2 regions of the Flavitalea sp. genome follow, and region 2 is predicted to be linked to the other one. Evidence: riboswitches for the same ligand, from Rfam matches in the RefSeq annotation. Region 2 holds a riboswitch; the other holds the start of a gene.

Region 1 (15,656 bases), on a different contig from region 2:
GTAAGTCATATATTTATAGGCTCAACAATTGCATCCACCTTAAGGCATGTTATAAGGAAGAGCTCCTGCCTTGTTCAAAGTTCTAAACATAAAACCAATAGATAAACATAAAATCAATAGAAATGTACAAAAAGTTTAAAGCATTTTTGCCTGCGTTTACCATGAGTATGATTGTCAGCGGGGCGATGGCTAATCAGCAACAGTCCCGTGATACTGCTATTGCACCTGTAGAAACCAAAGCTCCAAACAGCGACTACAAATCAGCCTTCGCAGGACAGACCCGGGTGGCCGGAGTGAAAACAAAAACTGCATTCCAGGGTAAATTGCTTTCAAGCGATTTAAAAAGTCCATGGGGAATTGCGATGTTACCAGATGGCAGGTTCCTGATTACTGAAAAACGCGGGCAGATGCGCCTGGCAACACCAGAGGGCCAGGTAAGCGAACCTATCTCAGGCATACCAGAAGTTAATCCTGCCGGGCAGGGAGGATTGCTTGGCCTCGCAATCGATCCGGCATTTGGCAGCAACCGAATGGTCTATTGGCTGTTTTCTGAAAAAACAGGTGATGGCAACCTTACTGCAGTAGCCAAAGGCAAATTATCGGCAGACGAAAAATCAATCCAGGATGTAACGGTTATCTATAGAGCCACTCCGGCTTTTAAAAGTAACAATCATTATGGTGGAAGGATTGTGATTGATAAAACAGGAAATCTCATAATAAGTACAGGAGAAAGGTCTTCCATAGAATCCCGGCCCCAGGCACAGCATCTAAATTCTGCACTCGGCAAAATTATCAGGATCACAAAAGATGGTAAACCGGCCGCTGGTAATCCTTTCGCAGGCAAATCGGATTCAAGGCCCGAACTTTACTCTTATGGCCATCGCAATGTACAGGGTCTGGCCATCAACCCTCAAACCGGTGATCTCTGGAACAATGAATTTGGTCCAAGAGGCGGAGATGAGTTAAACCTGGTACAACCAGGTAAAAATTATGGCTGGCCAACTATCACTTACGGTATCGAATATAGTGGGTCAAAAGTAGGTGATGGAATAACCCAAAAAGATGGCATGACACAACCGGTATATTACTGGGATCCGGTTATTTCACCCAGTGGTATGATCTTTTACACCGGGGATAATATGCCGGAATGGAAAAACAACCTTTTTATCAGTAGTTTAAGCGGTATGCATGTGGCCAGGCTCATCATCAAAGACAACAAGGTAGTTGGGGAAGAGAGATTGCTTCCTGAACTCGCTCAACGCTTCCGCGATATAACTCAAGGTAAGGATGGAGCGCTGTATGCAGTGACTGATCAGGGTAGACTTTATCGAATAGGAAAACCTTAAGAAAGTTATGAGTTATGAGTGATGAGTGATGAGTGAGTTACGAATGTAGAGTTATGAATGATTGTACTTTATTCATTCATACTTATAAATCACTCATCACTCACTCATCACTCATAACTCATAATTCATAACTCAAATGAAAGGTTTCCTACTGCTACAGACGTAATGACCTCGGCCCAGGTTTCGTAGGCTGAAAGGGCAGGTTGGATGGGTAGTACACGTGCGTTTACCCAGTTTTTATAATTCAGCAGATAGGTTTTTGCATCATACTTCAGCTTATACTTAAAGGGATTTTGTATTTTAAGCATCATCCCCTCGTGTACTTTCTTTTTTGAAATTTGTGTGAAACTGATGATCAGCGTTTTTTCCGGGAATTTGTTTTCCGCTACCGCCCTTACATTTTTCACAACTCCATTTTCCTGTTCGATCTCAATAAAAACCGTTTCGCCGGGATATAACTGAACTGTTTGATCAGGTAACACATAGTTTGCTTCAGGCAGGTTTTCTTCGTATGTAGTTTTCTTGTCAACGGCAACTGTCAACAAGTAAGGCTTTCTTTTTAATGGGAAAAGATCTTGTGCACTAACCGATGATGCAATAAACATCATGGTAATAGACATCATGGTCATTGAAAAAATAATCGCAGGTTTCATAGTTTAGGTTTTATAAGGACTGATTAGACCAGCAAAAAAGGCCGATTCCATACCAAAATAATAATATAAACTGAAAAATGAAAGCCGCGTCGGAGCGCGGCTTTATAAATTTATATTCCCTCCCTATTTATTTTTTAACCAGTTCATCAATATCATGGTTGAACTCCTTAACAAACTCATCGTAATACTTTCCGGTAGCAGGACCCGAAAATCCTGTATGAATCTTCGCGACCTTACCCTGGCGGTCGACCAGTATCATTGTCGGAAATGAAAGAAATGTATTTAAGGCTGGCAATGAAGCCGCAACGGCCTGCTTGTCTGCCTTGCCTCCAAAAACCTGCGCATACCCGATATCATACTTTTCACGGAAACGATCCAGCGCTTTTTTGACGAATACAGGATCAGTCTGGCGCTCGTAGTGTATCGAGACCGCTTCAATTCCCCTGCTTTTATTCTTTTTATACCATGGAGATAAAAAATTCGCTTCATCTATGCAATTAGGACACCAGGTTCCCCCTATGGTTACGATTACTATTTTGTTACGGAATTTTTCATCCTTTAGTGATACCAGCTTACCATCTGCATCCGGAAATGAAAAATCCAGCGTCGAATATCCCTGCTTCATCAAAGTAAGTGTAGATGCATCGGGCAAAGCTGCATTTTCATTTGGCACTCCAGTAAATACCTGGCTTGATCTTGAACCAATTGCTTCACCGGTCAATTTGCCATCACTGCTTATCTGACCTTTATAATAAGATGGTGACGATCCGATAAAAGATGAAAGCTGAAATTTGTTCCCATCTACCGTTCCTTCCAAATACCTTGAATCACCCGTTATTCTCAGAAATGTCCCTTTTAACTTATTCCCTTCCTGGGTGAACAGTCCAACTGCTTTTTCTTCTGTTCCATTTCCCGCCTTGAACAAAATATCATAGGTTCCTGAAACATCGGCTACTGCTGTCGAAGAGCCGCTATCTTTAAACCGGTATGAAAGATTTTTTTTGGCGGTCAAAGGAGTTCCGGGTGTGTTGCTGTTTTGTTTTCTCAATTCACCTGATAATTCATCACCAACCAACTTCAACGCAAACTCGTTATCGAACTGGTCAAGCGACACTATCACAGAGTCATTCACCTGTTTAACGGACCCACCCTCAAACTTCTCATCTCCATTCAGGAAATATATAGCTGGCTTATTATCCTTGCCTTTCGCGAATTCAAATACAAATGGCACCTTAAGTCCCGGGCGGATTTCAAATTCACCCCGCCATTTGCCTTCAATAGGCAAAGGCCGTGAATTTTTTTGCTCAGTCATTACCGGAATACCCGTGTAACTATAGGTGCTGTCTGCCCATCCGGTAAAAATAAGTATTGACAAAACTAGTACGATTGTTAATCTCATATTTGAAATAATTAGCCGGTTTATAACGAAATTATGTGTTAATATATTAAACCAGCGTTAAAGCAGGTAAGCGTTAAATCAGTCAAGCGTTAAAGCAGGTAAGCGTCAAGACAAGTATTCAGATACTAAAACAAGTCAAACCAGAGTTTTGTTGTCAGCAAATCTGTTCCCTGGTTTGCCACTGCTGCCTTATAACTATCCCCGTTAAGCGATTGCTCAGTGCCGGGATAGATGAACCTCACCGGTATCTCTCCATTTAACACCGTATTGGCTGATGCGGTCAGCACCGGGTAATCCAGTCTTCTTCTTTCCGCAAATGACTCAAGTCCCTGGCCAAATAAAGCGATCCACTTTTGTTCACCAATAGATTTTTTGAAATTACTATTGTCAAACTGTACACCCGGCTGAGCAAGATAAGTAGCAGTTGCAGATTCTGAAATACCATATTGTTTAAACGAAGCACTGATTGCCTGCTGATACAGTACCGCGGCATTTTCAGTGGTAAAGCCTCGCGCCGCTGCTTCTGCCCTGTCAAAAAGAAGTTCGGAATAACTAAAAATAATGGCAGGAGATTGTGGTGTGAGAAAGGATGCACCAGGCTTCGAAGTTTTTGCAAATCCAAGATTGCTTGCTTCTGAATTCGTCAAACCATTGGGTATGCCCACATATTCCTGCGGAGTTGGTGTTTGAGTTTTGCTTGCGAACACGGTAAGCCTGGGATCATTTAACTGGAACAATTTATCAGTCACGGTTTTGCTTATCCGATAATCATCTCTTGTTTCAAATAAAGCGCTGACGGGATTCTGTTGTGGCGAAGTAAGATATATTAACTGTGCATTATCAGCATTGTCGCTGATCAAAACATCGCCCGCAGCATTGATTTCATCAAGCACTTGTTTTGATTTAGCTGGCTCTTTGTCTGCAATGCGAAGGGCAATCCGCAACCTTAAAGAGTTAGCCAGTTTTTGCCATTTCGTAATATTACCTGAATAGATAATGTCACCGGATATTGCCTTGCCGGAAGGTTGTAGCAATGATTTCGCCGTTTTCAGTTCTTCAAGCAAGCCAAAATAAATGTCTTTCTGTTTGTCATAAGCTGGCGATATATATTTATCAAGAGCAGCAGCCTGAGTATACGGCACATCGCCATAAGCATCTGTCATTAACTGAAAGATCCAGGACCGGAGGATAATGGCAACTCCTTTATAATTTGGGTTAGCTGTTTCGTCTGCCAGTTTTATGATCTCATTCAGATTCGTGATGCCCTGTGAATAACCGGTCGTCCAAAGACTCGTAAAGCTACTGTTGGAAAATATAAAACGATCTTCTTCCGTATACTGAATCTTAGCCCAGTGCTGTACAAAAAGAAGACTTGAATTCATGGTATTTGCTGTTCCCCAGTATGCATCGACGGTATTTTTTATTGCACCGGTCAAAAGATAATCCGGCTGCGCATTTTCAGTGGCATTGGGATTTGTATTTACTTCGTCGAGCTCCTTGTTGCAGGCTGTTAAACCAATCGCAAGGAAAAGCGCTATATGATAAACTGTTTTTTTCATGATTGATGCTGTTTTGAATTCTGTGATGCTGTTTTGAATTCGGTGATGTTGATTTGAATCCGGTAATGCTGGTTTGATTAGAATCTAAGGTTGATATTAAATCCATAACTGCGTGTTGTTGGATTTGAGAGACTTTCCAATCCCTGGCCATTACCTGTATTGAAAGCCACTTCCGGATCGATGTCATCAACGTTTCTATGTATGATATAAAGATTCCGGCCAACCAGTGACACTGAAGCACCGACAAGACCTATCGAACGAATCCATTTTACAGGAAGATTATAACTCAGCTTTACTTCACGCAGCTTTACATAAGAAGCATCAAAAATATTCGCTTCATCGATTGTGCGGAACGACTTATAATATTGTTGAGCCGGTAAAATTTTTGAATTTGCTTTCCCGTCTTCGGTTACGCCGTTAAATATAATACCATCGTCGTATACGGTTTCGCCTGCAGGTGCAGAGGAGCCCTGTTCAAGTTTAACTGTACCATTTGCTTTGTTATTGCCGGGATAGTAATAAAACAAACCACCATTCTCGGCTCCTCTTCCAGGCAAGGTGGATGCGAGCACACCTGTATACGTGCCCGTTGCAAAAGTGCCGTTGTATATGGAACCTCCAAAGCTTCCATCTATCAACACTCCAAGACTAAAGCCTTTAAAAGAAAAAGTGTTGCTTATACCGCCGATCCAATCAGGAGTGTATTTCCCGAGAACTCTTTTCGTCGGATCTATTTTTGGAGTACCGGTTGCATTTACAATAATATTGTTTGCATCATCTCTTAGAAACGCGTTCCCAAATAAGGTTCCATAAGGCTGACCAACTGCCGCTATGACCTGGGCTGAATTAGTAGCGATCACATAATTCTGAAGCAACCCTTCCTGGTCGAGTTCTATCACCTTAGATCTGTTCAATGCGTAATTAAGGTCGATATCCCAGGTGAACTGGCTTTTGACAGGTGTAATTCCTAATTGAACTTCAAACCCTTTGTTATTTATCTCTCCGGCATTGAGCAACTTGGAGCGGTAGCCTGTGGCAGGACTTACATCCACACTAAGTATCTGGTCATAGCTGTTTGTGTTATAAAAACTCAGGTCAACTTTTACCCTTTTATTCCATAAAACTGCTTCAGCACCAAGTTCAGTTGAATTTGTTGTTTCTGGTTTAAGATCCGGATTCAGGTAAGCTGTGGATGCATTAAGCTGTGGGTAAGCTCCATAAGGTGCTCCAAACACATATGTGTTAAGCAACCTATATGGATCGGCATCCTTACCAACCTTCGACCAGCCACCCCTGATCTTAGCATAATTGAGAACGTTGCTTTGGATCTGGAGCGCTTCCGTTAATACCACGCTACCGTTGAATGAAGGATAGAAGTAAGAACGGTTGGCTGCGGGCAAGGTAGACGTCCAATCGTTCCTGCCAGTTACGTTTAAAAACAAATAATTCCTGAAGCCTAACTGCGCAGAACCAAATACACTATAAGACTTGAGCTTGCTATAGTTGTTAGATGATATTAAAGGATCCCTTGAATTGGTTAATGAGTAAAGACCAGCCACAGCCAACCTTGGAGCGCTCTGGTCATTCTGCTCAATATAGCGTGACCTGATATTACCACCTGCAAGTGCTTCAACGGTAAAATCCTTGTTGATGCGTTTATCATAATTAAACGTTCCTTCAGTATTTGTTTCATTTACTGTAAACGCGCTTTCAGAATACGATCCAAAAGGAGCACCGTTTGTACCATAAGCAACTTTTATTTTCCTGCGATCATTATAATAGTCGGTACCGGAACGGAAATTAAAACTCAGACCTTCAATTATTTTATAATTCAGGGCAACACTACCTATCAAACGGTTTCGTCTTTGTTCAACTGTGTTTTCATAAGCAATAAAATAGGGATTACTATAATAGCTATTGTTCCAGTTGAAAGGAACACCATTTTCATCACGATATGGTTTCAGGCGGTTTATATCAACCTGCCTTCCGAACCATGTGTATTGCAGCATCGTGCTTGTTGCACGGGTACCACCTGTTCCGGGAAGATTGTCTGAAGCAAGACGGCTATAATTTGCATCGACAGTAACAGCGAGCTTTGGAGTTACCCGGAGCGTAGTATTTAACGCAAATGAATTTTTGCCCTGCCCGGAGTTCGGTATTACTCCTTCTTGTTTCAGATTGTTAAATGAAACACGATAATCAACTTTCTCGGTTGCGTCTGCAATTGAAATCCCATTGGTAGCTACATAACCTGTCCTGAAAAAATCTCTTACGTTATCAGGATGAGCAACAAATGGAACCGGTTCACCTTTGGAATAGAACTGTGGGATTAGTCTTCCGTCAAGTCTTGGCCCCCAGCTTTCATCAACTCCATCGTTTATACCTGCTCCTTTTCCATCCACATAACTAAACTTTCCTTCAGAGCCCTGGCCATAAGAATTCTGGTATTCCGGTAGTGTAAGCAAACTTTCAAAAACAACATTTGAGTTTACCGTAATGCCTAAACCTTTTTTGGTTTTGCCTGTTTTTGTCTTGATAAGGATCACACCGGCAGCGGCCCTTGATCCATAAAGTGCGGCAGCATTCGGGCCCTTCAATACACTTATAGATTCAATATCATCAGGATTGATATCTGAGATTGTGTTTGCATAATCCCGTGCACCACCGGAATTTAATTGAGAGTTGTCAACTGGAATGCCGTTGATAATAAATAGAGGCTGGTTATTGCCCGAAATAGAAGTTTCCCCGCGAATAACAATCCTTGATGATCCCATATCACCCTGGCTGTTCGTGATCCTTACCCCGGCAACTTTACCAGCAAGTGCATTTACCAGGTTAGGTGTCTTTACTTCTGCGATATCCTCTGTTTTAAGCTCCTGTACTGCATAGCCAAGTGATTTCTTTTGCCTGGAGATTCCCAGTGCGGTTACTACAACTTCATCAAGGGCGTTGTCGCCGGGCTGTAAAACGATCTGGAGCGGAGCGTTAATGTTTTCCGTTTTGATCTCACTGGTCTGAAACCCAATATAAGAAAATACCAGCTGGTCATTCGAAGAAACAGTAATAGTGAATAAACCCTGTGCATCAGTAAGAACATTTTGCTGGCTGTTCTTAACCTTTACAGTTACACCCACCAACAACTCACCTGCGGCGGAACGTACCGTTCCGGTTAACGTTTTTGTTTGTGCCACAAGAACGTTGGTAAATAGCAATAATAAGATTGGAATAAAAAATCTAATTGTTTTAAACATAGTAAACCTGGTTAATAGTTTGATTGTCCGATACCGGCATAGCTGTGCCAAATGGCTTCCTGCATGGTAATAACTTACCCGCGGTACCAAACCAATTTTCAAAAATTCAATAAACGAGATTTGAATAAATTACATCATCACTTTAGTGTCGCGATAAACAGCAACAACAACGCATTGAGCTGCGTTTAAGCGATTTAATGTACACAGGTAATTTACTGGAGCACTGTTGATAGGCATTAAAAGTTGTCATCGTTGTTTTTTTACACTGTTTGAGTCACAGGCCTGGCAAATCGTTGATTCTTTTTCCTTATCAATGTACAGGGAGCATTTAAAAACGAAAAGCACCCCGTTAATCAGGAGTGCTTTGTTATGTTGACATATTTAATGCAAAACTTCTGACTTAACTATCCCGTACGTAGGGGATGGAATTAGCACCATTTCCAATCATGGACGGTTGCTAAGGCGTCGCAGGGCCATTCCCTCAGCCTTTCTTGATAAGTGTTGTAAGAACTAGCGCAAAGATAATACAGAAATCTTATCAGTCTATAAAAAGCATAGGGTTTATCAAAAATAAATTTTCAAGAAAAGTTTACAGTTATTCTTTCCGCGAATTTTGTGATTGATATTGTTCAATTACTGACTGTTGAAAAATTACTGACTATTGAAATGCAGTTAATTACCGAGATCTTTTTTCGCAACCAGCGCTACAAGCATACCTAAAACAACCGCACATGGAACAAAAAATCATATAACATTTAAACGCTGCGACGTTTTGTAAGTCTATATTACGACGATGACCCCTAAAATATCTGTCCATAAACCAAAACATGAATAAAATTCGAATTATATACCATATATTTATGGTTATCAGCGTCTTATGTATCAGGTGTGGCAAAGACTCACCGGCGCCTCAAAAGATTTTTCGTTTTACGGGAACCATAAGCGTTGACGGCCTGGAAAGGACCTACCTGTTAAACCTGCCGCCATCTTATTATGAATCAAACGAGCTTTCGCTGGTGATTGCTTTGCATGGTGGTGGAGGAAACGCTGAACAATTTGAAAGCTCAACAGGTCTCACCGATAAAGCTAATGCCTCTGATTTTATTGTTGTTTATCCAAACGGCGTAAAGAGCACGGGTATTTTGAAAGCACAAACCTGGAATGGTGGAAGCTGTTGCGATTATGCTGTCGAAAAAAATATCGATGATGTTAAATTCATCAGTCAACTCATCGATCTTCTTGTAAGGAATTATAAAATCAATCCAAAAAAAGTTTACGCTACCGGGCATTCAAATGGTGGTCTCATGGCTTACCGACTGGCTTGCGAACTTGCGTGGAAGATTGCAGCTATTGCACCAAACGCTTGCAGTATGTCGGTTACAAAACCCTGCGATTCATCCAGACCGGTCCCCGTTCTTCATATGCATTCGGTTAATGACAAGAATGTTCCTTATAAGGGTGGATACGGCGATGGTGTTTCGAAAGCCTATTTTGCTCCGGTTGATTCAGTATTGAATGTGTGGTCGGCCATAAATGCCTGCGGAACCAAGGCACAAAAAGTTGCGGATAATCCTGGTTACACATTTTTCAAATGGTCCGATTGCCTGAACCAGGTTAATATCAATTATTATCTTACCAAAGATGGCGCACATGCATGGCCGGGAGGAGAGCCGGGAAGTGCATTAGGAGATTCGCCTTCAAAAGTTATAAAAGCCAACGACCTGCTATGGGATTTTTTTCAACAATTTCAGTTACCTTAATAGTACTGAAATAGTGCTGACTTTACTTGCAACCTGAATTTGTAATTCAATGATAATACGACGCTCAGTATTTGTTTTGACAATAGCAAGCCTCATTGCTGTGCCACTGTTGATCAATAAACTGATCTGGATCTCAAAAACGAAAACAACAACCGGGGTAATGTCATTCGAGGGAATGGGTAATGCCGGTGACATGCTTCGTTCTACCTATTCGGTATTTTATTTTGAACATGATGCAGACACGACCTGGTTTAACAGCAGTGCAAATATCAGTTATAAACCAGGCGACCTGGCACCAGTACGTTACAACACTGCAAATCCCGCTGATGCCCGATTAAATACATTTCTTTCTATCTGGCTTGGCACCCTGCTTGCCGGTGGTATACCTTTGTTGGTATTACTGGTCATTTTCCTCAATCGCCATATCGTTCCACATAATAATGATATCAGGCTTTCAAAAAAGAAGCCATTCATATTCCTGCACAGTGCATAGCAATAGTGGGCTAGCTCACTACAAGAAATCAAGTCCCTAAAATTGTTTAATTTTGTCTGTGCCAGTATTTTATTCACAAATCATTCATAAGTCCTATGAATTCGTTTCATAATTCATAACTCATAATTCATAATTTTCTTCCTCATCACTCATCACTCATATTAAAATGGTCATGGGAGACTCCGAAAAACTACATCGAATTGTCGAAGCCAGAATGAAATTAAAGGCCCGCTTCGAAGATAAAATCAGGGACACACCTTCTGTTTCTGATTCAAAGCCTCTCGGTTCAGGTAAACCAAACAGGCACGGGATGCCAGAGCTTCCTGTTGGCCAGACTGTAACAAAAAAATGGCCGGTCCTCGATCTTGGTACACAACCTGAAATTTCAAATACAGAGTGGCGGCTTACATTGAACGGTGCAGTTGATCATCCTGTTGTGTTAAACTGGGAGGACTTTATGGCCTTACCACAAACAGAAGATGTCTCCGATTTTCATTGTGTAACCACCTGGTCAAAACTGAATATGAGCTGGAAAGGTGTCCGACTGCTGGATCTGGCAGCATTGGTACAGGTGAAAGATACGGCCACTCATATCTTATGTTATGGTTATGATGAATACACGACTAACATATCATTGGAAGAAGCGCTTAAACCTGATGTACTGCTGGTGCATATTGCAGAAAATAATCCTTTACCAAAGGAACATGGCGGGCCGGTAAGAATGATTACCCCGCAGCTTTATGCCTGGAAAGGCTCGAAATGGATAAACCGGATTGAATTTCTTACACATAACAGATTAGGTTTCTGGGAAAGAAATGGATATTCGAATACTGCATACCCGTGGCGCAATGACCGGTATATGTAGTTTATTAAATCATTTCTTTTCGAGCATTCGTATACAATTACTCAATGACCGGAAATTATGATAAGTCGCCTTCCAGATATGTGATTTGGCCGAGGTTTTTCTGGCGGGATCATGATCTATCCCTTCTTCATACCAATCACCATGTACATGATCGATAAGATTCAACTGAACATAATTCCATAATTCCAGGAATTTGTCTGCATAGTTCAGTTTATCGGAAGGATACAATTGCGAAAATATCATGAGGGTATTTAATCCTTCGGCCTGGGCCCACCAGTTTTTACTTTGTTTGATGATGCTGATGGTATCACTGTTTCTAAAATAATATCCCTGGTCATAAAAACCTGCCAGTGCGTGATCCCAGCCATTGCGCAATGAGTGATCAACCATCTTTTTTCCAATAGCGAGTGTTTTTTTATCATCGTGATTACCGAGGATCTCCGTGGCTTCCATCATCAGGTAGGCAGTTTCAACATCGTGTCCGAATGAAACATGATCCAGGGATCGTCGCTGAAGTATTATATCCCGGGTTGAATCTTTATTCGAAACAGGTTTCCATTCGGGTGTAAAAAATAACTGCAGATATCCTTTGGGATGAACCATCGTATCCCTAATCAATAAGAGCATTTCCTGTAACCTTGTTTTCAAAAGCGGATCGGGCCAAACAGCATACAACTCAGTAAAGGCCTCCAGTATATGAATGGAACTGTTCTGATCCTTGTAACCAAGATCAGATGCAAGCGGTGTGCCCGAATCGCGGCGAATAGGTTTCCCCGATCTTTCCAGGTGTTGATAGTAGCCTTTGTATACAGGGTCAAGACTATTTTTCTCGAGCCAGCCGAAAGCTTTTTTTGCGAGTTCCAGTACCTGGGGGTCACGGGAGGTTTTATAATATGCTGCGAGCGCGTATAAACCGAAGGCATTCCCGTATGCCTCCTTCCGTTCGGATATCATATCACCCTTCCTGTTTACAAGTGTATAAAATCCGCCATATTGTTTGTCCCACATCTTGTCTCTGAGAAAAAAATAACCATGTCGCGCCATTGCCAGGTAACTGGTGTCTTTGTAAAATAGTGTTGCCTTTGAAGTAGTCCAGACATGCCTGGCCTGCGTAACAATCATCTTGTCCTGTTTGCCTGCAGGTTTAAATTCAAATGAAAAGTCGGTCAGGTATCCTCCATATAAGGTGTCGATGTTTTTAGGATAATAAACATCCAGCAATTCTTTTTTTGCTGAGAATTTCATCTGAGACAGCACTGAATCAAAAGATTGTCTTGTTTGAGAAAAACAAATGGAACAGGAACAAACCGAGCAATAAAATATTGAAATAAGAATAACAATTCTTTTCATAAGGCTACCTTTATTTCATTCAAATATATCATTCAAATAATCATTCAGATATTCATTAAATCTTCATCATTCAAAAAAGGGCGTGTCCTTGATGGCATATTTTCGCATACCTTCTTCGTTTATTTCCACACCGATACCTGGCTTTGTTGAAAGCGTTATAAAACTATCCTTCACCCATTCACCATCATAAGTAATTATCTCTTTGAACATAGGTTCTGTATGAAAATATGATTGCCATTCCAGTACCATAAAATTAGGAACTGAAGCACAAACATGCGCCGAGGCCATTGCGCCCAGGAATGAAGCTACCATATGTGGTGCAAAGGGAACATAATAAAGGTTGGCCAGGTTTGCAATCCGCTGCCCCTCGCCCAACCCACCCGCCTTCTGCAGATCGGGCATTACTATATCTACGGCTCCGATTTCGAGCAGTGGACGGAACCCATGAGCGAGATAATGATTTTCGCCGGCGCAAATAGGAGTACTGGTTGAATCAGTTATAAGCTTATATGCCTGCGGATTTTCAGCAGGTATGGGTTCTTCCAGCCACATCAGGTTAAGATGTTCCACTCGTTTTGCTATCTGTTGGCCGGTAACCGCATCATAACGTCCATGCATATCCGCACAAATGTCAATATTAGGTCCCACCGCTTCACGGGCAGCTGTAAGCTGATCAACCATGCGTTGTAGTTCAGCCGGACTTGCTGTCCAGTTATATGCATCATATTTGTTGGGATCATTAGCCTGGTCCAGGTCAAACTTGATGGCATTAAAACCCATTTTTTTTGATTTTAATGCTGCCTCTGCAAAGTCCTTCGGAGTGGGCAGGTTTCTCTGGTACAGGGCAGTGTCGCAATAAACACGGATCTTATCCCGAAACTTACCACCGAGTAACTGGTAAACAGGCAGGCCCAGCGATTTACCTGCCAGATCCCAGAGCGCTGTTTCAATGGCAGACAATACAGCTATATACATACCCGACTGTGCGCCCTGGAAAAATCCTGATCTTCTTATGTCTTCAAAAAGCCGGTGAACGTTTAATGGACTTTTACCAATTAGTCTTGCACCAAAATTTTTAACCAGGTGATAGGTACCGGGTATTGCGTCAACGCCTTCACCACAACCCCAGATATCCTGGTTTGTATAAATCTTTACAAATACCGATCCGCGGATATAACCACATTTTACACCCGTTATTTTCAGATCTGCCGGGGGCGAGGCGAATGGCGTTTTTTCAACAGCATCTTCGAGTCCTTTCCCAAAAAGTGCAAAAGGCGCTATGGATGCAAGCGCAGAAGCCATAGCGATTTTTGAAAGAAAAGATCTTCTGGATGGCGAATGCGACATAATAGCGGATTTAAATTGTGAGCGGTATAATGTTCCAGGCTCTAAAGCTTTTTTTACCAGGTCCTGGCTTTCAGAAATTCCTGTACCTGTTCTTTTGGTACCGGCAATTCGTTGATATGATCATTCAGCCATTTTGAAAAATCTCTTTCAATTTCGTCTGTCCATCTGGAATCTATTTGCCCGGCTGTATATTTACCTTCTTTTAAACGGAGATGTCCGAACATATCTCTCAACCTTACGATCTCGGAGGTCTTTACAACTTTTTCCGCAAGATGTGGTGGAATAAAACTTACTATTCCCTGTTTACCTAAAACGATATCTCCTGGCATAACAGTGACGGTGCGGATACGTGTTGGCTGATTTATGCCGATGATCATGGTATTTAGATCGCCGGTTGGATTATGATATGAAGGATCATAACTGGTAAAATAAGAAGTAAATCCCCCTATTTCTTTCAGGCCTTCGATATCGCGGATGGCACCATCATATACAATACCGTTACCTGTTTTTGCATAGATAGCATTGCCAACGTTATCACCAATGGTAGGACCATTGCGATGAGCCCCGAACTGATCAGCAACATATACATCACCTTTAACGAGCAGATCGACCGGCCAGCTGTTCTGACCACGTTTACCGGCCTTTTTACCCCTCGCATCGATCGCACTCCAAACATCTGGCCTGGCTGGCATAAATGTCGCCGTCACCGCCCGCCCCACGAGTACACTGTCTGGATTTATCTGTTGCCAGTTCTCAGCAACCTGGTATCCATATCCTTCATTTTTCATTACTGCCCATGCTTCTTCCTGGCTCACCTTGCGTATACGGTTTAGAATTGCATCGGGCACTTTTGGCCGCCCATCTGCAAATCGCTCCCCCTTCCATTCCGGGGTGAGGAAAATTAATTCTTCTTTTGAGATTTGCTGTGCTTGTATATGATCAACTACAAAAGTTGATACCAGGAGACAGGCAATTATTATTTTTTTATTCATATAATTATGTTTTTGTCGCCGGTCACCAGTTTAGCCGGAAGCCGGATTGCCCCGGTTTATGCGATTCAAATCTCTACCTGGGACCAGCAGTAGTTATGTTCCGATCAGCGGTTTGCAGTTCAACAGAATTCGGATCAATATCATCTTCGGGTAAACGGCTATGCCACCAGCTCGAAAGAAATGAACCAGTGATATTCATCATCGGACCGAAAATTGCCGGGGCCAGGCCAACGGTAGCAAGTTTACCCATGGTGAGGGCCAGGCCAGATGCCAGGCCAGCATTTTGCATACCCACCTCCAGTGCAATTGTTCTGCAATCGCGTTCAGCGAATTTTAATAGCCGGCCCGACCAGTAACCAAGTATAAAACCGGCAACATTGTGTATAAAGGTTGCAATAATCAGCAAGCCACCAACCTTGAGCAGGCTATCGCGTCCTGCAGCAGTAATTACCATAATAATCAGCGCAATTCCTGCCATGGACAATAGCGGCATAGCTTTATCAAGCCAGCCAAACTTACCCCTCACCAGGTAGTGAAATGCAAGACCGGCTGCAATTGGGATAATCACAATCTTTGTAATGTCCCACATCATATCCCAGAAATGAACTTCAACAAAACCACCACCTAATAAGCGCATAAGC
Region 2 (15,656 bases):
CACATAAACATCCGGCAGGAAATTCATTTCAATTACCCGCATACCACCGCCCTCACAAACATCACAACGGCCATTCTTAACATTAAAGGAAAACCTGCCGGCAGTGTATCCCCTGATCTTGGCTTCAGGCACAGATGCGAATAAGGTCCGGATATCGGTGAAGAACCCGCAATATGTTGATGGATTGGATCTTGGTGTTCGTCCTATAGGACTTTGATCGATCTCGATTACCTTATCAATATGTTCAAGACCCTTAACACTTTTATATTTCAGCGGGTTAGTCTTCGAATTAAATGCATGCTGACTAAGTATCGGGTAAAGCGTTTCGTTGATCAATGTCGACTTCCCACTGCCGCTCACACCCGTCACAACAATAAATTTACCAAGCGGGAAAACAGTGCTAACATTTTTAAGATTATTTCCTTGAGCTCCTTTCAACTCAAGTACTTTTCCGTTTCCTTTTCTTCTTTCTTTCGGAACAGGTATTGATTGTTTCCCGTTTAAGTATGAAGAAGTCAGGGTGTCTAAGGTTAACAAGTATGATGGTTTACCTTCAGCTACTATCCTGCCGCCATGAGCGCCGGCCTTAGGTCCGATATCAACCAGGTAATCGGATGCAAGCATGATGTCTTTATCATGTTCTACTACAATAATACTATTACCTATGTCGCGGAGATTGGTCAGTGCTTTAATCAGTCGATGATTATCGCGCTGATGAAGTCCGATACTTGGCTCATCGAGTATGTAAGTAATACCCTGCAGTTGCGAACCAATTTGAGTTGCCAGCCTGATCCGCTGCGATTCACCACCACTCAGTGTCCTTGAGGGTCGGTTAAGACTGAGATAATTGAGGCCGACATCCAGGAGAAACTGGAGTCTTTCCCTGATCTCTTTAACGACGTCTTTACCAATGATATTTTGTTTGTTATTTAAGCGTTTTTCGATTCCCCCAAACCAATTCATCAGTTTATCGAGATTGAGATCGCTGAGTTCCGAAATATTTTTCTCATCAACCTTAAACCAAAGACTTTCTTTCTTAAGTCTTGCACCCTTGCATTCATCACAGGTCTTCAGTTCCATAAACTGTTCAACCCATTCCCTCAGTGAATCACTGGTACCACCTGCAAACCATCTTTTTAATTGGGGAACAAGGCCTTCATATTCGCTTAAATATATCTCGCCGTTTGCAACCACATCATCAAAATCAGGTATGTCTTCAACAGGCCCGGTTTCATTTCCATACAGAATCAGGTTTAATGACTTTTCGTTCAGATCCTTTACCGGTTTATCCAGGCTGAACTTATGCTTGCGCGCCAACTGCTGTACCTGCTTGTATACCTGGCTTTCTCTTTCAGCACCCAAAGGAACAATTGCACCTTCGTTAATACTAAACGAAGGATCAGGAATTATAGCCTCGAGACTTATTTGGTAAACATTACCAAGACCCTTACAAACCGGGCAGGCTCCATAAGGCGAGTTGAATGAAAAGGAATTTGGAGATGGCTCTTCATAACTGAGCCCGGTATCTTCACACATCAATTGTTTAGAGTACTGAATAATCTTGTTGTCATCGTTCAATAACAAAAACATCAGATCCTTACCGGTCTGAAGAGACTTCTGAACACTTTGGCTGACCCTGGTCCGCATCTCCTCCGTAACAGCCAGGCGATCTATAACCACTTCGATGTCATGAATTTTGTAACGATCAACCTGCATCTTTGCTGCCAGGTCTTTGACCTCACCATCAACCCTCACTTTTACATATCCCTTCTTCCTGATGTCTTCAAACAATTCACGATAGTGTCCTTTACGCCCTCTTACAATGGGTGCAAGCAGCGTTATTTTTTTTCCTTTGAACTTTTTATAAATATTGTCAACAATCTCCTCTTCACTAAACTTGATCATTTTTTTACCAGTATGATAACTAAAGGCTTCTCCAATGCGCGCATAAAGTAAACGCATGAAATCATATACTTCAGTGATCGTACCAACTGTAGAACGGGGATTTTTATTTGTTGTTTTTTGCTCAATGGAAATAACAGGCGACAGGCCGGTGATTTTATCAACGTCGGGTCTCTCCATATCACCAATGAATTGCCTGGCATAGGCCCCGAAGCTTTCCATATATCTTCGCTGACCCTCAGCATAGATAGTATCGAATGCGAGTGAAGATTTTCCTGAACCACTTATACCGGTGATAACTACAAGTTGGTTCTTGGGTATGCTGATATCTATATTCTTAAGATTATGAACCCTGGCTCCAAATACCTCGATTAACTCATGATTGTGTATGCTATTTCCATTTGTTGACGGGAGCTTGTCAACAACTGCTGTTTTTGATTTTGCCATAATTTTTTGCGAATTGCAAAGATACGAACAAATCAGGTTTAAAGAGGTTCAATTAGAGTTGGAACAGGAGCCGTTTTGTGTAGAAAATTCAGGGAAATTGTTGCCGGTGATAAACAAAAATTGTTCATATGAAAGCCGCATTTTTTTGTTAAAGCTAGGGTAGTTGGGTATTTAAACACTTAGAGTGGCAATTATATACACTTAATTCACGTTGAGGCCTCCCCAGCCGGATCGACATGGTATGATCTTTGAAAATGGTGGTCAGAACAAAATGAAAAATATGAAAACACTAAGTAAATTCTTTTTAATCCTCATTTCGTCAATCATTGTTTTATCCGGTTGTAAAAGCATGAACAAAACCCAGAAAGGTGCCGCAATTGGTGTCGGTGGTGGTGCTGCAGCAGGTGCAGTTATCGGTAGGGCCGCAGGAAACACTGCAATGGGTGCTATCATCGGTGCAGCAGTCGGTGGTGTTACAGGCGCCGTTATCGGACGCAAGATGGACAAACAAGCAGAAGAAATTAAAAACGAAGTTCCAGGTGCCAAGGTTGAACGTGTAGGCGAAGGAATAGTGGTTGAGTTTAACAATAAAGTTCTATTCGCCGTTGATAAGGCCGATTTGTCATCTGCCGCTGAATCTAATCTGAACGAACTGAAAGATGTGCTTACTAAATATCCCGATACTAACATCGAGATTCAGGGACATACAGACAGCGATGGAACAGATGCACACAACAAAACCTTGTCTGATCGCAGGGCAAGTTCAGTTGCAGGTTATCTCCGCGAGAAAGGTGTACCTACAGGAAGAATTGTAACAAAAGGATTTGGTGAAACTGCACCAAAATATGGTAATGATACCGAAGACGGGAAAAGCCAGAATCGTCGTGTGGAATTCCTGATCACCGCAAATGAAAAAATGAAATCAGACGCGAAAAAAGAATCTGGTACAGGAAGTTAGGTCACTCCAATCGTCACTTAAAGAAAGTATTAATTTAAAAAACAGAATATGAAAAAATTAAGTTTAGCAGCAATCGCAGCGTTAGGTTTATTATCGACGGCATCTATGGCACAGTCACAAAGCGTTGAAGTTGGCGGAACAACCTTTGGTGTTCGGGCCGGTTTAAATTTGCAAAATATCAATGGCCGCGATGCCAGCGATGATAGGCTGGAAAACAAACTCGTTCCGAGGTTTCATGTTGGAGTGAATGCAGAGATACCAATTGCACCAGAATTTTATGTACAACCGGGTTTGTTATTTTCAACTAAGGGAACAAAATTTAATGATGCATTTGGTGGAGATCCAACGCTCAACCTTTCCTATATCGAGATTCCAGTGAATCTTTTATATAAACCCGTTATTGGTAATGGTAAATTATTGGTTGGTTTCGGACCTTATGTTGCTTATGGTATTGGCGGAAAGTACAAGACAGATGGAGATGACAGGAAAGTTAAGTTCAAGGGCAAGGTTAATGCGGATGACATTGATCCAAATGTAGTTTATTTCAAACCATTTGATGCAGGCGCAAATATACTTTTCGGATATGAATTCACTAATCGGTTTTCTGCCCAGTTGAATGCACAACTTGGTTTAGTAAATATCAATCCAGATAATTATGCTATGCCAGGCACAGACTCCAGGGCTGCAAACACAGGGTTCGGTTTATCAGTCGGATATAGATTTTAACTATAACTTCAAAACAGGAGCTCATCAGTCAATTGTTAACAATACGATTGACTGATAATTTCAAATGGTTAACAATGATGATAATAAGTCTCAATCATCAACAGTGACGCTTAGCTGATCGGTCTTAATCATCAACAGTGACGATCACCAAAAAGTGTTGCAGTTGCCTGCAACACTTTTTGGTTTTTGTTAACAAATAAATTTGCGGGGAACACCGGTTCTCCAATCAGTCTATGAAATAAAAGAAGTCTACTAGTTAAATAGACTTTTTTTTGAAAAAGTCGCTGAACTTTTTGGTGGTTTGCAATTCTGCTCTATCTTTGTCGCAGTTCTTTAATCATTCTTATCTAGAAAGGCTGAGGGTAATGGCCCTGGGAAGCCTTGACAACCTGTCGCGAGCAATCGTGATAAGGTGCCAATTCCATCTCCCTGTCGGGAGGCAGATAAGTCAGATTCAACGCTCATAAATATCTTCAATATATTTTAAGCTCTTCTGACTTTACGGAAGAGCTTTTTTTGTGCCATAACTGGTCAATAGAGCTGTGTCCGCTGATAAGAAATGTTCATGATTGATTCTGCGATTGCGGGATCATTCTTTAAACGGTAAAACATTTTTAAACAGTAAAACATTTAGTAATGCAGGATTCAACAAAGCTCATTCACAGTATCCCCGTCGACGAACAAACAGGCGCTATTTCCGTTCCTATTTATCAGACCTCCACTTTTGTACAGGAAGCGCCGGGTGTAAACAAAGGTTATGATTATGCAAGAAGCGGTAACCCGACCCGGGCGGCACTCGAAGACATCGTAGCAGAACTTGAAAATGGTACGGTAGGACTTGCTTTTGGAAGCGGACTGGCAGCTATCGACGCCGTGTTAAAATTATTAAAATCGGGCGATGAAATTATTGCGGTAGATGATATCTATGGTGGTGCATTCAGGCTTTTCACCCAGGTTTATGAAAAATTCGGAATCACGGTTCAATATGTTGATGCAACTGACCCCGCAAATGTCTTCAATGCGGTAACTCCAAATACAAAATTAATCTGGATTGAAACACCCACCAATCCAACACTGAAAATTGCAGATATCGAAGCAATCGCACGTATCGCAAAATCCAATAACTGTTTACTTTGCGTGGATAATACTTTTGCTTCACCCGCATTGCAAAAACCTCTTTCGCTGGGAGCTGATATTGTAGTACATTCCGCTACTAAATATCTCGGCGGGCACAGCGATATTATTGCAGGCCTGGTCATTACAAAAGATCGTGAACTGGGCGCTAAGGTAAAATTCATGCAAAATGCCTGCGGCAACATATTAGGTCCTTTCGATAGCTGGTTGCTTATCCGGGGAATTGAGACACTGCCATTGCGGATAAAACAACATTGTATCAACGCCCAGGCAGTTGCTGAATGGCTGGTAGCTCACCCTGCGGTTGATAAGGTATTTTATCCGGGGCTCGCTTCCCATCCTAATCACAAAATTGCAGCAAAACAATCAAAGGGATTTGGAGGAATTGTATCTTTCACTTTGAAAAATGATACCGAAAGCGCTGCAAATCTGGTCGTTACGTCTACTGAGCTGTTCAAACTGGCTGAGAGCCTGGGGGGCATCAAAAGTCTGCTTTGTCATCCCGCACAAATGACCCATAAATCAATACCAACCGAAAGACGCCGTGCGGCCGGTGTTGCCGATAGCCTGATCAGGTTGAGTGTGGGACTGGAGGATGTGGATGACCTGATTGCGGATCTCGACAAGAGCCTGAAAAAAATAAAAATAAATACCAGTTTAGGGGATAGTTCCGAATCTTTTGTCCCTTTAACTTTACTAAAATAGTATTCTCCATTTTATAAGTATTTTTATTAAGCAATCTTCATTTAACGAAAGCGCCTGCTTCAAAACTCTAAAAAACAACGATCATGAGCAATCTTCATTTTGAAACGCTTCAATTGCACGCCGGTCAACAAATCGATCCAACAACAAAATCACGAGCGGTTCCAATCTACCAGACTACTTCTTACGGATTTGACAATTCGGAGCATGCAGCAAATCTTTTCGGACTAAGAACGTTCGGAAATATTTATACAAGAATAATGAATCCCACCACAGATGTGTTCGAACAAAGAATGGCGGCGCTGGAAGGTGGAGTGGCTGCACTGGCAACAGGTTCAGGACAGGCAGCACAGTTTCTTGCCTTGAATAACATACTCCAGGTTGGTGATAATTTTGTGACCACCCCATATCTTTATGGTGGCACCTACAATCAATTTAAAGTTGCTTTTAAGCGGTTAGGCATAGAAGTTAGGTTCGCGGAAGGTGATAATGTTGAAAGTTTTGCGAAACTCATTGATAAAAATACCAAGGCGATTTATCTTGAAACCATTGGTAATCCACGTCTGAATATTCCTGACTTTGAAAAGTTTGGAGCGCTTGCAAAAGAATATGATCTGCCGTTGGTGGTTGACAATACTTTTGGTGCCGGGGGTTATTTGTTCCGCCCGATTGAATGGGGTGCAAATATTGTAGTTGAATCTGCAACAAAATGGATAGGTGGTCATGGAACAACCATAGGTGGTGTGATTATCGACGGTGGAAATTATAACTGGGCGAACGGTAAGTTCCCGCAGTTCACTGAACCATCGGAAGGTTATCATGGATTGAAATTCTGGGATGTATTTGGTGAAGGAAATCCATTGGGACTGCCAAATATTGCATTTGCAATCCGTGCAAGGGTTGAAGGCTTGCGTGACTTTGGAGCTTCACAAGGACCTTTTAATTCATTTTTGCTATTACAGGGAATCGAAACACTTTCATTACGGTTAGACAGGCATGTTGAAAACGCATTGAACCTGGCCCAGTGGCTTGAAAAACATCCGCAGGTTGAGTTTGTTGAATATCCAGGACTCAAATCAAGCCCTTACCATGAGCTTGCAAAAAAATATCTCACAAGAGGTTTTGGTGGGATACTCAATTTCGGTATAAAAGGCGACAAGGAAAATGCCAGCAAGTTTATTGATTCATTAAAACTGGTAAGTCATCTTGCGAATGTCGGCGATGCAAAAACACTCGCAATTCATCCCGCTTCTACCACCCACGAACAATTGAGCGTTGATGAGCAGCTCGCGGCAGGTGTGTCACCAAACCAGGTAAGAATCAGTGTAGGCATTGAACACCTGGACGATATCAAAGCGGACTTTGAACAGGCTTTTGAAAAGGTTTTTGCAAAACAGCTGGTAAGCTAATACCTGTTTTGCTTTTCGTCTAAGCTAATACCTGTTTTGTTTTTCATATAATGTACCTGCTGCTTCAATAAATAAGCAGCAGGTACATTCTTTCTTATAAATTTGCCCCAATGCCCCAGAAAATTTTCCGTTATGAAAAGAATTTCAGTTTAGAGAGCGGGGAAACGCTCAACGGATATCACCTTGCTTATACTACTTATGGTAAACTTAACGAACGGAAAGATAATGCAGTCTGGATCTTCCATGCTTTAACAGCAAACAGTGACCCGGCCGAATGGTGGACGGGCCTCACAGGAAAAGATAAACTCTTCGATCCTGCTCACTATTTCATAGTCTGCGTTAATATGCCCGGTAGTTGTTATGGAAGTCTCGGCCCGCTGGATATTGATCCCTCAACGCAAAATTCATGGTTTCACCGGTTCCCGCTTTTTACTCCAAGAGATATGATAAGGGCTTATCAGCCACTTAGAAGTTTTCTTGGAATCAAAAGGATAAAGGTCGGAATTGGCGGATCTATGGGTGGCCAGCAGTTACTTGAATGGGCCATTGAGGAACCATCTTTGTTCGAATTCATCTTTCCTATCGCGACCAATGCTGTTCATTCACCCTGGGGAATTGCCTTTAATGCTTCGCAAAGACTGGCCATAGAATTGGATAGTACCTGGAAGGATGAGCACCCGGAAGCCGGCATTGAAGGCATGAAAGTGGCAAGAGGCTTCGCATTGATCTCGTATCGCCACTATAACACCTACGGTAAGGGACAAACGGAACATGATGACAACCTGATTGATGGTTTTAAAAGCGAATCCTACCAACGTTACCAGGGTGAAAAACTCGCAAAACGATTTAATGCCTTCAGCTATTATTTTCTCAGCAAAAGTATGGACAGCCACAATGTCGGCAGGGATCGCGGCGGTATATCCAACGCATTGAAGTCAATCCGGGCTTCAACCCTGTCAATAGGTATTGAAACAGATATATTATTTCCTATCCAGGAACAGCAGCTCCTGGCAGATGAAATACCCGGAGCCGCATTTACCCTCATCCGGTCCCCATATGGCCATGATGGGTTCCTGCTCGAATTCGATCAGCTTGCCCCCATTATTTCATCTTTTGCAGGATTGAAATCCGTACCAACGGTTATAGGTTAACCCAAATGCATTGTTATAAGTTAACCCTAATGAATTGAAATAATTTAACACATTTTATAAAACACAGATAATCAACATTATGCTTATGCGCATCCATTTTGCTCTTACCTATAATTGTTGATTATTGCACATCTATACAGTAAATTTGCAAATCAGATTCCACTTAATATATAAATAGTTTCATGGACGCACACAAGCAGTTAACCATCGGGTTGTTTGGTTTCGGAGTTGTAGGAGAAGGATTATACAAAGTCCTCCAACAAACACCCTCTCTAAAAGCATCAATAAAAAAAGTTTGTATAAAAAACCCAGGCAAGCCGAGAAATGCTCCCGCCGATTTATTTACAACTGATAAAGATGTGTTGTTGAACGATGCAGATATTAATGTAATCGTTGAAGTAATTGATGATTCAAATGCAGCATTTGAGATTGTTTCTACCGCACTGAGGAATAACAAATCAGTAGTTAGTGCAAGCAAAAAAATGATTGCCGAACATTTACCAGAGATCTTGCAGATGCAACAGGAAACAGGAGAATCATTTCTCTGTGAGGCGGCTGCCTGCGCATCTATCCCTGTAATACGGAACCTCGAAGAATATTATGATAATGATCTTTTACATTCGATAAAAGCGATTGTAAACGGTTCAACAAATTTTATTCTGACAAAAATGTTTGAGGATAAGCTCGAGTTCAAAGCAGCTTTGGTGCTTGCTCAACAACTTGGCTTTGCAGAATCTAATCCCAAACTCGATGTGGAAGGATACGATGCTGTAAATAAATGGACCTTTTTACTCACCCATGCTTATGGTATAGTTGAACATCCTGATAATCTTGTTTTCACTGGAATTCAGAATATCCAGGCAGGTGATGCCACAGTAGCGCATGAAAAGCATTTCGAAATCAAACTTGTAGCCCAGGCAAAAAAGCTTAATACAGGAAAGGTAGCAGCCTTTGTACTACCACAGTTTGTGAAACAGGATGACCCGCTATCTTTTGTTAAGAACGAATACAATGGTGTTGTTATAGAAAGCGGGTTTGCCGATAAACAGTTTTTCTATGGGAAGGGAGCCGGAAGTTTTCCGACAGCTTCAGCGGTGTTGAGTGATCTTTCCGCTTTGCGTTATCAATATAAATACGAGTATAAAAAATTATATCATCATACACCACATGAGCTGACCAACGATTTTTATGTCCGCGTTTATCTCAGTTTTGATGACTGGAAATATATCCCCCGCGAAAAATTTGAATGGATCGAAGAATGGCATGCTCAGCAGGAACGCAAGTACCTGGTAGGGGTTTTGCATTTCAAGGAATTGAAAGAAAACACCTGGTGGCGTGAGAACAATACTTCGTTGATATTGGCACCCGAACCTATCATTGAAGATATCGAGATCAGGAAGCTGAAAAAAAAGAGCCTTGAACTGGCTGGTGTAATTTAAATGTAGAGGTAAGATAGTCAACAGACTTCTTCAGTAGTTATATAACTCAGACATTCGATATAGTTAATCAGAATAGTTAATCAGGATAGTTAATTATAATAGTTACTCAGAATTGTTATTGATGACAGGTTTATTTAACCTGGTATTATTACACGAATAATATTGAAAAAGGGTGTACGAATACGTGCACCCTTTTTTTATTTAACCGTCCGAAGTATGTGTTTAACTTTCAGTCTCTTCTTTCACAGGAGCTGTTACCGCTGCCTGGTCAACAGGCCATGGTTCATCTTCCTTCTTTTTGCCCATCACAAACTTTTTGATGAAGGCCCCGATAGCAACTATACCGATCAGGAGCAATTTCCAAAACTTTAGTAAAAAGACAAAAAGTCCTGCCTTTGCGAGCACCTTACCAGCAACCAGGCCGCCAATGGTCCAGGCTGCGATCTTATCTGCCTTTGGATCAAAATCCTTATAGGCATTTCCATCAGTAAAGGAAGGGATCTTTAACACTTCCGGAATACTTGCTTTAACAGTAGCAAGCTCACTCATGGTTGATACAGCATTCATATGAAGGATACCATTTCTACCAAGAACCATTACCGTATAATTGAGCGTATTTTCTTCGGCACCTTCCACTTTCAGATTTTTTGCCCAGTGCAGCGTCTTATTGGTTTTATCATAATACGGTATAGCTGCCCATCCAATAATTTCTATTGTCGATGCTCCTGCTGCCTGGCGTTGTTTATTGGCTTCAACCTGGTCTTCCTTCATTCCCTTCAGAATATCAGCATAGTCTATTTTCTCTGCGTCATCATCCTTTACATAACCCATGGAATCATATGAAATGATGAATACATAAGAGCCTTCAGTAAAGGGATCTGTATCAGCAGGAAATAAGGTACCAAGAATTCCTTCCTGGGGAAGATTGCCCCATAGTTCTTCTACCACGAACTTTGATTGTTCGGAATTCAAAAATTTAAACTTTTGAGGAACATTCAATTTTGCAACGCCACCGGCGAGTTCAACCGTACCGTGCTGCCAACGCAATGCTGTTTTTACCGAGTCAACATATTTTTGCCACATTGCGGCTTGTAGCTCAGTTGAATCACCATTGTTTCCTGCCCTTACATTTATGGAGACCAGGAACAACAGGCATATGCCGAAAATACGAGTCATTAAATAAAGTTTAGGGAGTAAAAATGGAAAAAACTTCCTGTACCTCAAAGTAACCCCCTATTTTATTTACGCCCTATACCCTCTTAATAGTATTCTTGTCAAAGACCGGATATTTTTATTGTCAAAGACTTAGCAGATAGCTATGAAATTTACCGTAATCGTTATCCATTTGAATGGATGACTTTTGTTTTCCCGAAATTGCTTTGATCGCAGGTGGCAGATCGATTGTCTCGTTGATGATCGGCTCAACCACATCATAAAATTTTACAGGATGGGCTGTTTCAAGGATTATACCTTTTTGCCCGGATTCAGAAGAGGTATTCGTTGAAAGATATTTTTGTAAAGCCAGGTAAGCAACTGCTCCATGTGGATCGAGCAGGTAATCTTTTTCCAGGTAAACCTGTCTTATGGTTTCAGTTGTTTCCTCATCAGAAATGCTATATGCAGTTACCTTGGATGACAGCTCCTGGAAATCTTTATTAAACATCTCCAGTATTCGCACAAAGTTGCTTGGATTACCAACATCCATCGCATTGCTGATAGTTGCAACCGCTTTTTTGGGATGATACTCCTGCGTGTTGAAATAATTCGGCACCGCGTCATTCGCGTTACATGCGGCAACAAAATGACCTACGGGTAAGCCTGATTTGTTTGCGAGCAGGCCGGCGCAGATATTACCAAAGTTGCCGGATGGCACAGAGATGACAGGTGGTTGTTTAGCTTTCCATTGTTGCAATGCAAAGAAATAATATAATTGCTGCGGTAGCCATCTCGCTACGTTAATTGAATTAGCAGAAGTTAAAAAGAGGTTGTTTGTTATTGAATCATCAGCGAAAGCGTGTTTCACCATTTGCTGGCAATCATCAAAATTACCATCCACTTCCAGGGCTGTAATATTTCCACCCCAGGTTGTCAATTGCAGTTCCTGGACCTTACTCACTTTGCCTGACGGATAAAGTATCACTACGTTTACTCCTTCCACACCCGCAAAACCTGCTGCAACAGCTCCACCGGTATCCCCGGAAGTAGCTACCAGGACGGTGATTTTCTTATTCAATGTTTTTGCAAAATAACCAAGGCAACGACTCATAAACCTTGCTCCAACATCCTTAAACGCCAACGTTGGTCCATGAAATAATTCGAGGGAAAAAATGTTCTCAGCTACCTTAACTAATGGAAATTCGAAGTCAACAGTTTCAGCCGCGATAGACTTAAGAATATCAGCAGGAATTGCATCTCCCACATATGGTTTCATTACTTCAAAAGCAATGGCCGATCTAGACATTCCTGAAAAACTATTCAGTAACTCCGGCGAGAGCACAGGTATCGATTCAGGAAAATATAAACCTTTGTCGGGAGCCTGTCCGTTGATAGTCGCTTCCCTGAAATCTACATGCGGCGCAATTTTTCCTGTACTATAATATAACATGACTGAAATTAACTTATAACTTTTTTAAGAAATGTTTTTGCCCCAGGGTTTAAGAAATGAATATTACTTCCAAATTTTTTGAGAAATAATCTTTTATTCCCTGGTTCTTTAGCAATGACTTTTAATAATTTTTACTCCCGGGCTCTTAATCAATAATTTTTTATCCGCGGGCTCCTAAGTAACGATTTTTACCCCCGAGCAGTTAATAGTAGTAACATAGGTTTTGTAATCGATACCAATCCGCTGATAAATTCCTGACATTATTTTTTCGACAGTTTCAGCAGTATCTTTTTCAACACTAAGCATAAAGATAGATGGACCCGAACCCGAAATTCCTCCGCCCAAAGCACCGGCTTCCTTACATGTTTTTTTAACTTCGTCGAAACCGGGTATAAGAATACTTCTGACCGGCTCAATGATCACATCCTCCAATGACCGGCCAATAAGATCGAAATCATTTTTCATAAAGCCAGCAACAAGGCCGGCAATATTACCCCATTGTCTTATTGCGTTTTTCAACAACACTTCCTTACGCAAAATTTGCCTTGCATCGGAAGTCTTCACTTCGATCTGAGGATGTACAACAGTTACATATAATTTTGGTGAAGCAAGCGGGATGATATCAAGCGGAAAAATGGAACGGACCAATGTAACTCCACCATAAATACATGGTGTTATATTATCCGCGTGCTTTACTCCTGATGCCAGCTTTTCTCCATGCATAGCGAACCGAACCAGGTCCTCATTTGAAAAACGGTTACCCAGCAGATGATTCGCCGCCACCACTGCCCCTGCCGAACTGGCTGCACTAGAACCCAGTCCACTGCCAGGTTTGATGTTTTTTGTTATGGTGAGATCAAAACCAGGTTTATCGGTACATTCATGCATAAGAGCAAGCAATGCTACACCGGAAACATTTTTTGTTGGCTCAACCGGCAGGTTATATTCATCATTGTGTTTGATCCTGATTATACCCTCATCATTCAGAGAACATTCCATGATGTCGCTTGGTTCTTCCAGGGCAAGGCCAAGTATATCGAATCCACAAACCAGGTTAGCTATAGTTGCCGGTGCCGCGACCTTTACATATTTCATCCGTTCATTTTTATTTTTGTTGCCTGTTGTCCATCCATGTTTGTTGGCTTTTGTCCATCCATGTTTTTTCATTTGACCGACACTATCATTCAGCACCTTTATCACCATTTGTATTCAGCATATTTGCTCCTGAATATTTTGTATAGAGCATAATTGCTCCGGTATCTTTTGCATAACACATAGATCAGGTTCTCGCAGCACGGATAATATCAGCAAATACTCCTGAAGCAGTTACTTCAGCACCAGCTCCCGCACCCTTTACTACCAGAGGCTGATCAACGTACCTGTTTGTATAAAACAGTACGACATTGTCTTTGCCATATAAATGATAAAGATCATGCTGCGGGTCTATATGTTGTAACCCTACAGCAGCTTTTCCATCTTCATAGCTGGCAACAAATTTCAGTTTTTTTCCAGCAGCTGCGGCCTCGGTGTACAAAGCTTTGAAATGTGCCTCATGTTTTGCCATTTCTTTGTAAAAATTATCTACATCACCCTTCATACAGGATTCAGGCATAAAAGAATTATTGGCAATATCTGTCATTTCCAGCCTTTCGCCGGTTTCACGGGCCAGGATCATGATTTTACGCATGACGTCGGTACCACCCAGGTCCAGTCTTGGATCAGGTTCGGTATACCCTTCATCCTGCGCCTGTTTTACCACTTCCGCAAAAGATCTTTCGCCATTATAATGATTGAAAACAAAATTCAGGGTTCCACTCAATACTGCTTCAATGCGATTTACTGTATCACCACTTCTTAATAAATCATTCAATGTGCCTATCACTGGTAAGCCGGCACCCACATTTGTCTCAAACAAAAAATGTGCATTGAAATCACTTGCAAGATCCTTGAGTTTACGGTAATATTCGTAAGATGATGAACAGGCTACCTTATTACAAGCCACAACTGATATGCTTTTTTGTAATAACAGATCATATTTTGTCGCCAGCAAATCATTGGCAGTCACATCCGCAAAAACAGAATTTCTCAGGTTTTTAGAATGAATAATATTGATGAAATTATCAAGTTGCATGGTTTGCCCATTATCCAGGGCTTCTTTCCAGGCACCTAAAGGAATCCCCTCATCATTAAAAACCATTTTACGGCTGTTAGCCAGTCCTATAACGCGTACCTGTAGCCGAAGATGTTGTTGCAGATAAGCTTGTTGCTGCTTAAGCTGTGCAAGAAAGCGGCTGCCAACATTTCCTACACCCGCTATAAATAAGTTTAATTGTTTATAAGTTGTTTCGAAGAAGTCTTCATGAAGTACATTGATGGTCTTTTTCACATCAGCCACCGCGATAACGGCAGAAATATTCCGCTCGGATGAACCCTGTGCTATAGCGCGAACGTTTACGCCGTTCCTACCCATAGCACTGAACATTTTACCACTGATGCCTGGGTGACTTTTCATATTATCTCCCACAAGTGCAACAATGGAAAGTCCCAGTTCCAAGACCAGCGGCTCCACTTTACGGGTATCTATCTCAAAGCTGAAAGCCTTGTCAACAGCCAGCTTGGCTTTTACTGCATTCACCTCATCAATGGCTACGCAGATGGAATGCTCAGATGAACTTTGGGTGATCAGGATAACATTGATCTGTTCATTTGCCAAAGCTTCGAATAAACGCTTCGAAAATCCGGGGATGCCAACCATCCCGCTTCCTTCGAGGCTCAGCAATGCTACATTGTTAACACTGGAGATGCCACGGATATTCTTGCCATTGGTATTTGCTGAAGTTTCAATCAGGGTGCCCATATCTGAGGGAATAAATGTATTTTTTATCCAGACAGGTATGCTCTTTGCCATCACCGGTTGAATGGTTGGCGGATATATGACTTTCGCGCCGAAGTGGGAAAGTTCCATTGCTTCCTGGTAAGAAATCTCGCTGATAACCCTGGCGTTAAGCACTATGCGCGGATCAGCTGTCATCATACCTGAGACATCAGTCCAGATTTCTAATTTCTCTGCATCTGCAGCCGCTGCAAGAATGGCCGCTGTATAGTCAGAACCTCCCCGTCCAAGCGTGGTTGTTGCACCGTGACTGTCCGAAGCAATGAACCCGGGTGCCACAATTACTGCTG

The links. A riboswitch is a leader RNA that binds a small molecule or an ion and turns the genes downstream of it on or off. The one in region 2 is predicted to bind S-adenosylmethionine.
Region 1: linked by a shared signal. The riboswitch ahead of VK664_RS28705 (SusC/RagA family TonB-linked outer membrane protein) and the one ahead of VK664_RS07485 (trans-sulfuration enzyme family protein) in region 2 are both predicted to bind S-adenosylmethionine.

What each region holds. Positions count from the first base shown of each region.
Region 1 covers NZ_DATHKG010000181.1:29,169-44,824, forward strand. Annotated here, with positions in the region: gene VK664_RS28685 (PQQ-dependent sugar dehydrogenase) at 123-1,346, shown strand; gene VK664_RS28690 (hypothetical protein) at 1,472-1,999, opposite strand; gene VK664_RS28695 (peroxiredoxin family protein) at 2,127-3,398, opposite strand; gene VK664_RS28700 (SusD/RagB family nutrient-binding outer membrane lipoprotein) at 3,524-4,957, opposite strand; gene VK664_RS28705 (SusC/RagA family TonB-linked outer membrane protein) at 5,035-8,208, opposite strand; SAM riboswitch class I at 8,606-8,709, opposite strand; gene VK664_RS28710 (CE1 family esterase) at 9,036-9,968, shown strand; gene VK664_RS28715 (DUF3592 domain-containing protein) at 10,018-10,461, shown strand; gene VK664_RS28720 (molybdopterin-dependent oxidoreductase) at 10,634-11,326, shown strand; gene VK664_RS28725 (AGE family epimerase/isomerase) at 11,336-12,676, opposite strand; gene VK664_RS28730 (mandelate racemase/muconate lactonizing enzyme family protein) at 12,743-14,023, opposite strand; gene VK664_RS28735 (RraA family protein) at 14,077-15,015, opposite strand; gene VK664_RS28740 (bile acid:sodium symporter family protein) at 15,089-15,656, opposite strand, start outside.
Region 2 covers NZ_DATHKG010000046.1:39,467-55,122, reverse strand. Annotated here, with positions in the region: gene uvrA (excinuclease ABC subunit UvrA) at 1-2,349, opposite strand, end outside; gene VK664_RS07495 (OmpA family protein) at 2,630-3,307, shown strand; gene VK664_RS07490 (porin family protein) at 3,356-4,033, shown strand; SAM riboswitch class I at 4,374-4,483, shown strand; gene VK664_RS07485 (trans-sulfuration enzyme family protein) at 4,670-5,872, shown strand; gene VK664_RS07480 (O-acetylhomoserine aminocarboxypropyltransferase/cysteine synthase family protein) at 5,956-7,278, shown strand; gene VK664_RS07475 (homoserine O-acetyltransferase family protein) at 7,389-8,429, shown strand; gene VK664_RS07470 (homoserine dehydrogenase) at 8,612-9,868, shown strand; gene VK664_RS07465 (DUF2167 domain-containing protein) at 10,091-11,044, opposite strand; gene thrC (threonine synthase) at 11,166-12,473, opposite strand; gene VK664_RS07455 (homoserine kinase) at 12,648-13,676, opposite strand; gene thrA (bifunctional aspartate kinase/homoserine dehydrogenase I) at 13,753-15,656, opposite strand, start outside.